DNA from 2 places in the Pantoea sp. X-Soil-MYKO-1289 genome. Region 1 is predicted to be linked to the other one. Evidence: predicted binding sites of a transcription regulator. Region 1 holds the regulator's gene; the other holds the start of a gene.
What was found. Region 1 encodes PurR, which represses purine synthesis genes. Its sites were predicted from a motif close to CANGCAAACGTTTGCNTG; they were not measured.
Positions count from the first base shown of each region.

Region 1 (5,117 bases):
GAACTCCCTGAACGCGCTGAATCAACGTTTCCGAGGTTTCTATCCTGTGGTGATCGATGTCGAGACCGCAGGCTTTAACGCGCAGACCGATGCGCTGCTGGAGATCGCCGCCACCACGCTGAAAATGGACGAAGAGGGCTGGCTGCATCGCGACCAGACGCTGCATTTCCACGTCGAGCCTTTCGAAGGCGCGCTGCTTCATCCAGAGGCGCTGGCGTTTACCGGCATCGATCCCAGCAACCCGCTGCGCGGCGCGATTAGCGAATATGAGGCGCTGCACGCCATATTTAAGATGGTGCGCAAAGGCATCAAGGATCACCACTGTAATCGCGCCATCATGGTGGCGCACAACGCGACCTTCGATCTCAATTTTATGATGGCCGCCGCCGGGCGCGCTGGGCTGAAGCGCAACCCTTTCCATCCGTTCGCCACCTTCGACACCGCCGCGCTGAGCGGGCTGGTGCTGGGGCAGACGGTGCTGGCGAAAGCCTGCAAAGCGGCAGGCATGGATTTTGACAGCACCCAGGCGCACTCTGCGCTCTACGACACTGAGCAGACGGCGACGCTGTTCTGCGAGCTGGTCAACCGCTGGAAACGGCTGGGCGGCTGGCCGCTGCCGATGGCGGCAAGCGACGACGCGGAAGCGGCGCCGGAGCAGGCGTAAAAAAAGGCCGACTTGCGTCGGCCTTTTTTTTACACTTCTTTTATTCCGCTTCTTTGTGCTTTTCCGCCGTCTCTTTGATCAGCGACTGCAGCTCGCCGCGCTGGAACATTTCGACGATAATATCGCAGCCGCCGACCAGCTCGCCGTCTACCCACAGCTGCGGGAAGGTCGGCCAGTTGGCGTATTTCGGCAGCTCGGCGCGAATATCAGGGTTCTGCAGAATATCCACGTAAGCAAAGCGCTCACCGCAGGCAGAGAGCGCCTGCACCGCCTGCGCAGAGAAACCGCAGCTTGGCAGTTTCGGCGAGCCTTTCATGTACAGCAGGACCGGGTTTTCTGCGATCTGGCGCTGAATTTTTTCTACAGTACTCATAATTGCCTTCCTTAATTCCCTACTTCGTGTTTGTTTATTGTAGCGACTTCGCCCCGTCCCTGAAAACGACAATTTCTCGCTTGCCAGGCGAAACCGCCATGTTTGTTAAGTTCTTTACTAAAGATCTGCGTTTTTCTGACGATAATCAAAACTTAAGCTGTTCATAACTGGTAATAACTTTGCTGCTATAAGCTGCTGAAATTGCTTATTTTAAACTCAACTGCAACCCTGTAACAGTTTAATAGAAAAATGGCTTAACTTTTGAAAAAAACCTGGCTTAGAATGGCCCCGGCGCTGATCTCCGATCAGATTTTTCTAACCACGTTACGGCCTGTTGTCGTAACCGCTAACCCTGTAACCGGACTATGCGATTACTGATTACGCTCTTTATATTAGCTTTCGCGCAGCTGTTCATGAACATCGCTTCGGCCTCGCCGCAAGCGCCGGTTAACGCCAGCCTGCACAAGGCGGAGAAAAAAAGCGCGCGCGAAGATGAGCGCCGCAAACGGCGACCGGTCAAAACCAGCGCGAAAAAAACGCGCCCTTCTACTGCGCAAAAACTCAAACTGAAAAAGCAGAAGAAAATTGAAACGGCTAAGCTTTCCCCTTCCGCCGCCGATACGAAAAAAACCCTTAAATCTTCTCACAAACGCTATGGCCGCCAGCGCACGCTGAGCACCGCAAAAGCCGCCACTCTCCCGCAGCTGAATGCCGACGACACCTCTACCATCAAAATGAGCAAGTCCCATCGCCTGCGCTACCAGAAAGCGCGCGAAACGGCGATGACCAAACTGATGGGTCAGCTGGGCAAGCCCTACCAGTGGGGCGGTACCTCGCCGCATACCGGTTTTGACTGCAGCGGCCTCGTCTGGTACGCCTATAAAGATTTGGTGAAATTCAGAATTCCACGCACCGCCAACGAAATGTATCACCTGCGCGACGCTGCGCCGGTCAAGCGCGAGTCGCTGGAGAAAGGCGATCTGGTCTTCTTCCGTATCAACGGCCGCGGCACCGCCGACCACGTTGGGGTTTACCTTGGCAACGGCAAATTTATTCAGTCGCCGCGCACCGGCAAAGATATCCAGATTAGCGGGCTTTCGGATGATTACTGGCAGCGTCACTATATCGGCGCGCGACGAGTGATGACGCCGAAAACCATTCGCTAAACGCCATAAAAAAACCGGGATAATCCCGGTTTTTTTATCGCTCTCTGTTAGTGCATGACGGCGGTAAAACCAAACGCCACAATCATCAGCAGCGCCGCGCCGGTAGTCATTAATGCCAGTTTCAAATCGGTGCTCATTACCTCTCCTTATCCACACAGTTGTCAGGGTCTTATGCGATTTTCCCATAGTTGCCGGTAAAAATCTCGTTTTATCCCGCAAGCCTTGTTAGAATCCCCGGCTTTGTTGCGCAACTGACGCAACGCCCGTGCCGTTCGCACGCAACAGCCCCTGTTTTGTCCTGCCCAGTGAGTATTTCACCGACAAAAACTGTAGCGAATTAACAGAAAACTCTCTTAGCGGACGCAAACGTTTAACATTATGCTTATCAGTGGCTTATTGATAAGTTCTGGAGTCTCTTTTCAATGGCAACAATTAAAGATGTCGCGAAGCGCGCGGGTGTTTCCACCACCACCGTTTCCCACGTGATCAATAAAACGCGCTTCGTTGCGGAAGAGACGCGCAACGCCGTCTGGCAGGCGATACAGGAATTACACTATTCGCCCAGCGCCGTGGCGCGCAGCCTGAAGGTCAACCACACCAAAACGCTGGGGCTGCTCGCCACCTCCAGCGAAGCGCCCTATTTTGCGGAAATCATCGAAGCGGTCGAGCATCACTGCTTTGAGCGCGGCTATACCCTCATTCTCGGCAACGCTCATAACGATCTGCAGAAGCAGCGCGCCTATCTGTCGATGATGGCGCAAAAGCGCGTCGACGGCCTGCTGGTGATGTGCTCCGAGTATCCGGACGATTTGCTGAAGATGCTGGAAGAGAACCGCAATATTCCGATGGTGGTGATGGACTGGGGCGAATCGCGCGGCGACTTTACCGACACCGTGCTCGATAACGCCTTCCAGGGCGGCTATCTGGCGGGACGCTATCTTATTGAGCGCGGCCATCGCGATATCGGCGCCATTCCCGGCCAGCTGGAGCGCAATACCGGCGGCGGGCGCCATGCGGGCTTTTTGCAAGCGCTGCAGGAAGCGGGCATCGCGGTACGTCCCGAGTGGATCGTTCAGGGCGATTTCGAGCCGGAATCGGGCTATCAGGCGATGCAGCAGATCCTGCAGCAGAAGCAGCGCCCAACGGCGATCTTCTGCGGCGGCGATATTATGGCGATGGGCGCGATCTGCGCCGCCGACGAGATGGGGCTGCGCGTGCCGCAGGATATTTCGGTGATCGGCTATGACAACGTGCGCAACGCGCGCTACTTCACGCCGGCGCTGACTACCGTGCATCAGCCGAAAGCCCAGCTGGGCGAGAAGGCGCTGGAGATGCTGCTCGACCGCATTACCAGCAAACGCGAAGTGTCGCAGACCATCGAAGTGCATCCCACGCTGATTGAGCGCCGCTCGGTCGGCGACGGCCCTTTTCGCGACTACCGCCGTTAATCCTCGCTTAACCACTCCTGATTGAGCGTTCGCGCATCGCCGAGATAGCTGAGCAGCCAGCTGAGCGCCGGCGATGCGCGCGCCTCCGACCAGCTCACGCAGCAGGGACTTTCCGGAAAGGGCGCAGGCAGCGTCAGCTCCGCCAGCTCGCCCTTATCCAGCAGCGGACGCGCCAGATGGCCCGGCATCATCGCCACGCATAAGCCATCCAGCACGCACGCCAGCCCCGCCTGCCAGTCCGGTACCACCAGTCGCCGCTGGTTATCCAGCGTCCAGGTCATGCGCCGCGGCAGCGCGCGCGAGGTATCCTCCAGCACCAGCGACGGCCAGGCGCGTAGCGCGTCGTCGTCGAGCTGCGGCTGCCGCGTCAGCGGATGCTGGCGCGCCACGACGCAGCGCCAGTTCAGCGCGCCCATATCGCGAAAGGAGAAACGCCCGCCGACCGGGATCGCCTGGGTGGCGCCGATCGCCACGTCGACGCGTCCGTCGGCCAGCGCGTCCCAGACGCCGTTAAACACCTCATAGCTGATGTGCAGCTCCATATCGGGAAAGTGGCGATAGAAGTCGGTCACCAGCTGACGACTGCGCGGCAGCTTCACGATGCGATCGACCGCGATGCTGAGCTGCCCGCGCCAGCCGTTCGCCAGCTGCTGACACTGTCTGCGGGTAGCGAGCATTTTTTTGATAACCTCACGGCCCTCGCGCACAAAATGCTCGCCAGCGGCGGTCAACGCCACCTCGCGATGCTGCCGTTCGAACAGCGGCACCGCCAGCCAGGTTTCCAGCTGGCGCACCGTATAGCTGACGGCAGAAGGCACGCGATGCAGCTCCTGCGCGGCGGCGCTAAAACTGCCGGTGCGCGCCACGGCGTCTACCACTTCAAGCGCATATTCGGACCACATGCTTTTTCCTTTCAAAAATTTTCACAGCACTCTGCAAATATTAACGTTTCACAGCGGCAGGCGCACCCTTTTACACTTTGCCGCGTTTAACCTGCCTGACGAAAATGAGATTAAAAACCATGCTGTCATCAAAAGGATTTATGCCTTACCTCGCCCTGCTCAGCATGCTGGGCTTTCTGGCGACCGATATGTATTTGCCCGCCTTCGGCGCGATGCGCATCAGCTTCAATACCTCGCCCGGCATTATCAGCGCCAGTATGAGCCTGTTCCTGGCGGGCTTCGCCATCGGCCAGCTTTTCTGGGGCCCGCTTTCCGACCGCATCGGGCGCAAACCGGTTCTGCTGATGGGGCTGGGGCTGTTCGCGCTCGGCTGCGCCGGCATGCTGTGGGTGGAAAATGCAATGCTGATGCTGGCGCTGCGCTTTATTCAGGCGATCGGCGTCTGCGCCGCGGCGGTGAGCTGGCAGGCGCTGGTGGTGGACCGCTATCCGCGCGCGCGCGCCAATAAGGTGTTCGCCACCATTATGCCGCTGGTGGCGCTTTCGCCCGCGCTGGCGCCGCTGC
Region 1 covers NZ_AP036004.1:1,860,594-1,865,710, reverse strand. Annotated here, with positions in the region: gene rnt (ribonuclease T) at 1-664, shown strand, start outside; gene AC6I7Z_RS08940 (Grx4 family monothiol glutaredoxin) at 705-1,040, opposite strand; gene AC6I7Z_RS08935 (C40 family peptidase) at 1,403-2,203, shown strand; gene cydH (cytochrome bd-I oxidase subunit CydH) at 2,251-2,340, opposite strand; gene purR (HTH-type transcriptional repressor PurR) at 2,626-3,651, shown strand; gene punR (DNA-binding transcriptional activator PunR) at 3,648-4,553, opposite strand; gene punC (purine nucleoside transporter PunC) at 4,673-5,117, shown strand, end outside.

Region 2 (5,117 bases), 2.2 Mb from region 1:
TCAGCCAGTTGCCCTGCGCATCGCGCTCGGCGCTGCCGGTCATTGAACCGCGCGCCAGATCGGCGCCGACGTTGCTGAACAGCATGCGGCCCTGCGATACGCTGCCCTGAATCAGGACGTTAGCGCCTGACACCTTGTTCAGCGTCAGGTCGCCTGCGCTCATCTGAAACTGCGCGTCGCTGCCCAGCATGCTCTTCGTCGTGGGTTTCCACGGCATAACGCCGCCGTTTACCTGCTGAGCCGCAAGCGGCAGCGGCGTGTCTGGACTGTCAATGCGCATATTGTTCAGCTGCAGGCGTCCCGCCTGGAAAGGCAGGGTGTCGCCAGGCGTCAGGTTCGCCAGATTCACCACGCCGTCGCGCAGCGCGATGCTGCCAAAATTCAGCGGATCGCTGAACTGCAGCAGCGCGAGTCCGAGATCGACGCGCTTCGCCACCACTGCGGCCGGCTGGCCGTCATGACCAAAGGTGAAGTCGTCGAGAATGATGTGCGAAGGCGAGGAGAAGTTATGCTCAATCTTGCTGAGCGAGAGATGCCAGGCGGTTTTGTCGCTCACGTAGCGGCTGAACCAGCCTGCGCCCCATTGCGTCTGCAACAGAACGTAGATCACCACCAGGCTTAGCACCAGTAGCAGCAGTACCGTAAGAAAAAATTTTCCAAGAAATTTCATTGTATCCATCCCGCCATCTTTCCGGTCAGTGCTTGTTATGCCTGAATTACCTTTGTAGCTCAACAGCCTGGATGTAAATACGAATAAATAGAGGAGGCGGGCCGATCGCCCGCCGGAGAGGTTACTTTTCCTGCGGGAAGATCAGGTTCAGCACGATGGCGGTGATCCCGCCTGCGGCGATGCCGGAAGAGAGCAGGGTCTTCAGCCAGTCTGGCGCGAACTGCAGGATCAGCGGCTGCTGCGATACGCCCAGCCCGACCGCCAGCGACAGCGCGATAATCATAATCGCGCGGCGGTTGAGCGGTTCGCGCGACACGATGCGCACGCCGGAGGCGGCGATGGTGCCGAACATGACGATGGTCGCGCCGCCCAGCACCGGTTCCGGAATATGCTGCACAAAACCGCTCACCGCCGGAAACAGACCCAGCACGATCAGCATCAGCGCCACGACAAAACCGACGTAGCGGCTGGCGACGCCGGTAAGCTGGATAACGCCGTTGTTCTGGCCAAAGCAGGAGTTGGGAAAGGTATTGAACAGCGCGGAGACAAAGGAGTTCAGCCCGTTCGCCAGCACGCCGCCTTTCAGGCGCTGCATATAGAGCGGACCGCTAACCGGCTGCTCTGAAACGTCTGAGGTTGCGGTAATATCGCCGATCGTCTCCAGCGAAGTGACCATAAACACCAGCATCAGCGGAACCAGCAGGTTCCAGTCAAAGCCCAGCCCATAGTAGAGCGGCGTCGGCACCGCGATCAGCGGCTGGCTGGCCGGCGCGGCGGTTTGCGGCAGCATATCCATCAGCCAGGCGGCGAGATAGCCGATCGCCATGGCGATCACCAGCGACGCGACGCGCAAATAGGGATTACGCTGGCGGTTGAGCACGATGATCACCGCCAGCACCACGCCCGCCAGCAGCAGGTTTTTCGGCGCGCCGAAGCTGTGATCGTTCATCGCGGCGAAGCCGCCGCCAATCGAGGTCAGACCGACCTGAATCAGCGACAGGCCGATAATCATCACCACGATGCCGGAGACCAGCGGGGTGATAATGCGGCGCGCCAGGTGCAGAACGCGCGACAGCACCATCTCGGTACAGGAGGCCACCATCAGGGTGCCGAACAGCGCCGCCATCATGGTCGGCACGTCGGCGCCGCCGTTTTTCAGCGCCATGCCGCCCATAATCAGAGGCGTCACAAAGTTGAAGCTGGTGCCCTGAATCGACAGCAGGCCTGAGCCGACCGGACCCCAGGTTTTAATCTGCAGCACCGAGGCGACGCCGGAGGCGAACAGCGACATGCTGATAATGTGCTGCGTATCCTGCGCAGGCAGGCCCAGCGCCTGACAAATCAGCAGCGCGGGCGTGATGACCGCCACGAACATCGCCAGCAGATGCTGACAGGCGGCAAACAGCGTTTGCGGCAGCGGCGGACGATCTTCAAGGCGGTAAATCAGCTCGCTCTGGCGCGGCGTTGTCGCTTTAGGGTGTGTGGCGTCTGGTTGATTAACGGACATAAAGTGGCTTCCCAATCTGTGAAGAGGGGGATTTTAAACCGCTGATGGCTGAAAGCAATCGTTTGCCAGCCTTTATCTTATGCGCATCCGGGCGCAAGCGCGGTCAGATCAAAGGAGAGAGGAAATTAGACGTTGGTATAGCGCGCGGTTTCCGGCAGCCAGCGCTCGATCAGCGCCTTCGCCTGCTCCGGATAGTGCTGGTGGATATGGCGCGCCACGCGCTGTACTTCCGGCACCATCGCCTGATCGCGCAGCAGATCCGCTACCTTGAATTCGGCGTTGCCGGTCTGGCGCGTGCCCAGCAGCTCGCCCGGACCGCGGATCTCCAGATCGTGCTGGGCGATGACGAAGCCGTCGTTGCTGTCGCGCAGCACCTGCAAACGACGCTGCGCGGTTTTGCTCAGCGGCGCCTTGTAGAGCAGCACGCAGTGCGACGCCACCGCGCCGCGTCCGACGCGCCCGCGCAGCTGATGCAGCTGAGCCAGACCCAGGCGTTCCGGATTTTCGATAATCATCAGGCTGGCGTTAGGCACGTCGACCCCGACTTCAATCACCGTGGTCGCCACCAGCAGCTGCATCTCATTGGCTTTAAACGCCGCCATTACCGCCTGTTTTTCCGCCGGCTTCATGCGGCCGTGCACCAGACCGATATTCAGGTCGGGCAGCGCGACTTTCAGGGCTTCCCAGCTCGCTTCCGCCGCCTGCGCTTCCAGCAGATCGGACTCTTCGATCAGCGTGCAGACCCAGTAAGCCTGGCGGCCCTCCTGGCAGGCGTGGCGCACGCGGGCGATGATGTCGTCGCGGCGGCTGTCAGGGATGGCGACGGTGGTGACCGGCGTACGGCCTGGCGGCAGCTCGTCAATGGTCGAGGTATCGAGATCGGCGTAGGCGGTCATCGCCAGGGTGCGCGGAATCGGCGTCGCGGTCATAATCAGCTGATGCGGATGGAAGCCCTGCTCTTCGCCTTTCTCCCACAGCGCCAGCCGCTGATGCACGCCGAAACGATGCTGCTCGTCGATAATCACCAGCGCCAGCCCGTTGAATTGCACCTGCTCCTGGAACAGCGCATGCGTGCCGACCACCATCGCCACTTGTCCGCTGGCGATCGCCTCCTGCTGCGCCTGTCGCGCTTTGCCTTTCTGCTTGCCGGCCAGCCAGCCGACTTCGATGCCCAGCGGCGCGAACCAGCTGCGGAAGTTGTTGGCGTGCTGCTCTGCCAGCAGCTCGGTGGGCGCCATCAGCGCCACCTGCTTGCCGTGCGCGATCACGTCGAGCGCCGCCAGCGCCGCGACCAGGGTTTTACCGGATCCGACGTCGCCCTGCACCAGGCGCATCATCGGGAAATCGTTGGCCAGATCGCGTTCAATCTCCTGCACCACGCGTTTTTGCGCGTTGGTCGGGGAGAAGGGCAGCGCCGCCAGCAGTTTGTCGCTCAGCGTATGGCGCGGCGCCATCGGCAGGGCGTAATAGCGCTGCGCGCCGGCGCGCACCGCCAGCATGCTGAGGTTGTGCGCCAGCAGCTCTTCAAGGATCAGACGACGCTGCGCCGGATGGCGGCCGTGCTCCAGCTCGCTCAGGCGCAGATCCGGCGGCGGACGGTGCAACGTGCGCAGCGCCTCCGGCAGGCTAATCAGTCCCTGCGCCAGCTCCTGCGGCAGCAGTTCGGCGATCGGCACGCTTTCCAGCAGCGTCAGCGCCTGATCGGTCAGGCTGCGCAGCGTAGCCTGACGAATGCCTTCGGTGGTGGGATAGACCGGCGTCAGGGTCTCTTCCAGCGTAACCGGGCTCTGCTCGCCCTGAACGCGGTACTCGGGGTGAATCATTTCCGCGCCGCGCTGGCCACGCTTGATCTCGCCATAGGCGGTCACGCGACGCCCCGGCGCCAGGCTGTTCTTCATCCCGGCATTAAAGTTGAAGAAACGCATGGTGAGCACGCCGCTGCCGTCGCTGATCTGACATACTAGCATGCGGCGTCGGCCAAAGGAGATATCGGACTGCAACACCTCGCCCTCTACCGTGGCCCAGATGCCGGGCAGCAGATCGTTAATGGCGTAGAGCTGAGTGCGGTCTTCGTAGCGTAGCGGGAGATGGAGCAGCAGATCCTGAATGGTATGCAGGCCGAGCTTAGCCAGCTTCGCCGCCTGACTGGCGCCGACGCCGGTCAGGGTACTGAGCGGAATGGCATCCAGCAGGCGGCCTTTCATTTCTTTTTCCCCGTGGCCTGCATGCTGGCCCACCAGTCGGCGTCAGCTTCCACTTCGCCCTGGGCGTTGATATGCGGATAGGGCAGACCTTTCTGCTTCGCCACGCGCGCCAGCACCGGATAGCCGCCTTCGAACAGCAGGCGCTGCTGCTCCTCTTCGTCCAGCAGGCTGTGCCGACGCTGATAGAGTCCGGCGTTCTGCCGCTGGCGCTGCGCTTCGTAGAGGATCAGCGCAGAGGCCACGGAGACGTTCAGCGACTGCACCATGCCTACCATGGGAATAATGATGTCGCAATCGGCCAGCGCCAGCGCCTCGGCGGTGATGCCGGTTTTTTCCTGACCCATCAGAATGCAGGTCGGGCGGGTGTAATCTATTTCGCGAAAATCGACCGCTCTGTCCGACAGGTTGGTCGCCAGCACCTGCATGCCGCGATCTTTCAGGTGGGTAACCGCCTGGGCGATATTGCGATGGGTTTTGACCTTCACCCAGCTGTTGCTGCCGGCGGAAGCGGAGACCATAGTGCGCATGCGTTCGCTGGGCCAGACGGCGTGCACTTCGTGAATGCCCACCGCATCCGCCGTGCGGATCACCGCCGATACGTTGTGCGGCTTGTGCACCTGTTCCATACAGACGGTGAGGTCGTGCTGGCGAAGCGCCAGCATCTCCTGAATACGAGCGAAGCGTTGAGCGTTCATGCGCTAGTTACGGTTACGGTGGACTTTGATCACGTCCGGCA
Region 2 covers NZ_AP036004.1:4,042,040-4,047,156, reverse strand. Annotated here, with positions in the region: gene AC6I7Z_RS19215 (AsmA family protein) at 1-670, opposite strand, end outside; gene AC6I7Z_RS19210 (nucleobase:cation symporter-2 family protein) at 792-2,177, opposite strand; gene recG (ATP-dependent DNA helicase RecG) at 2,303-4,381, opposite strand; gene trmH (tRNA (guanosine(18)-2'-O)-methyltransferase TrmH) at 4,378-5,076, opposite strand; gene spoT (bifunctional GTP diphosphokinase/guanosine-3',5'-bis pyrophosphate 3'-pyrophosphohydrolase) at 5,080-5,117, opposite strand, start outside.
Region 2: the regulator PurR is predicted to act here: its motif matches at 2,229-2,246, upstream of AC6I7Z_RS19210 (nucleobase:cation symporter-2 family protein).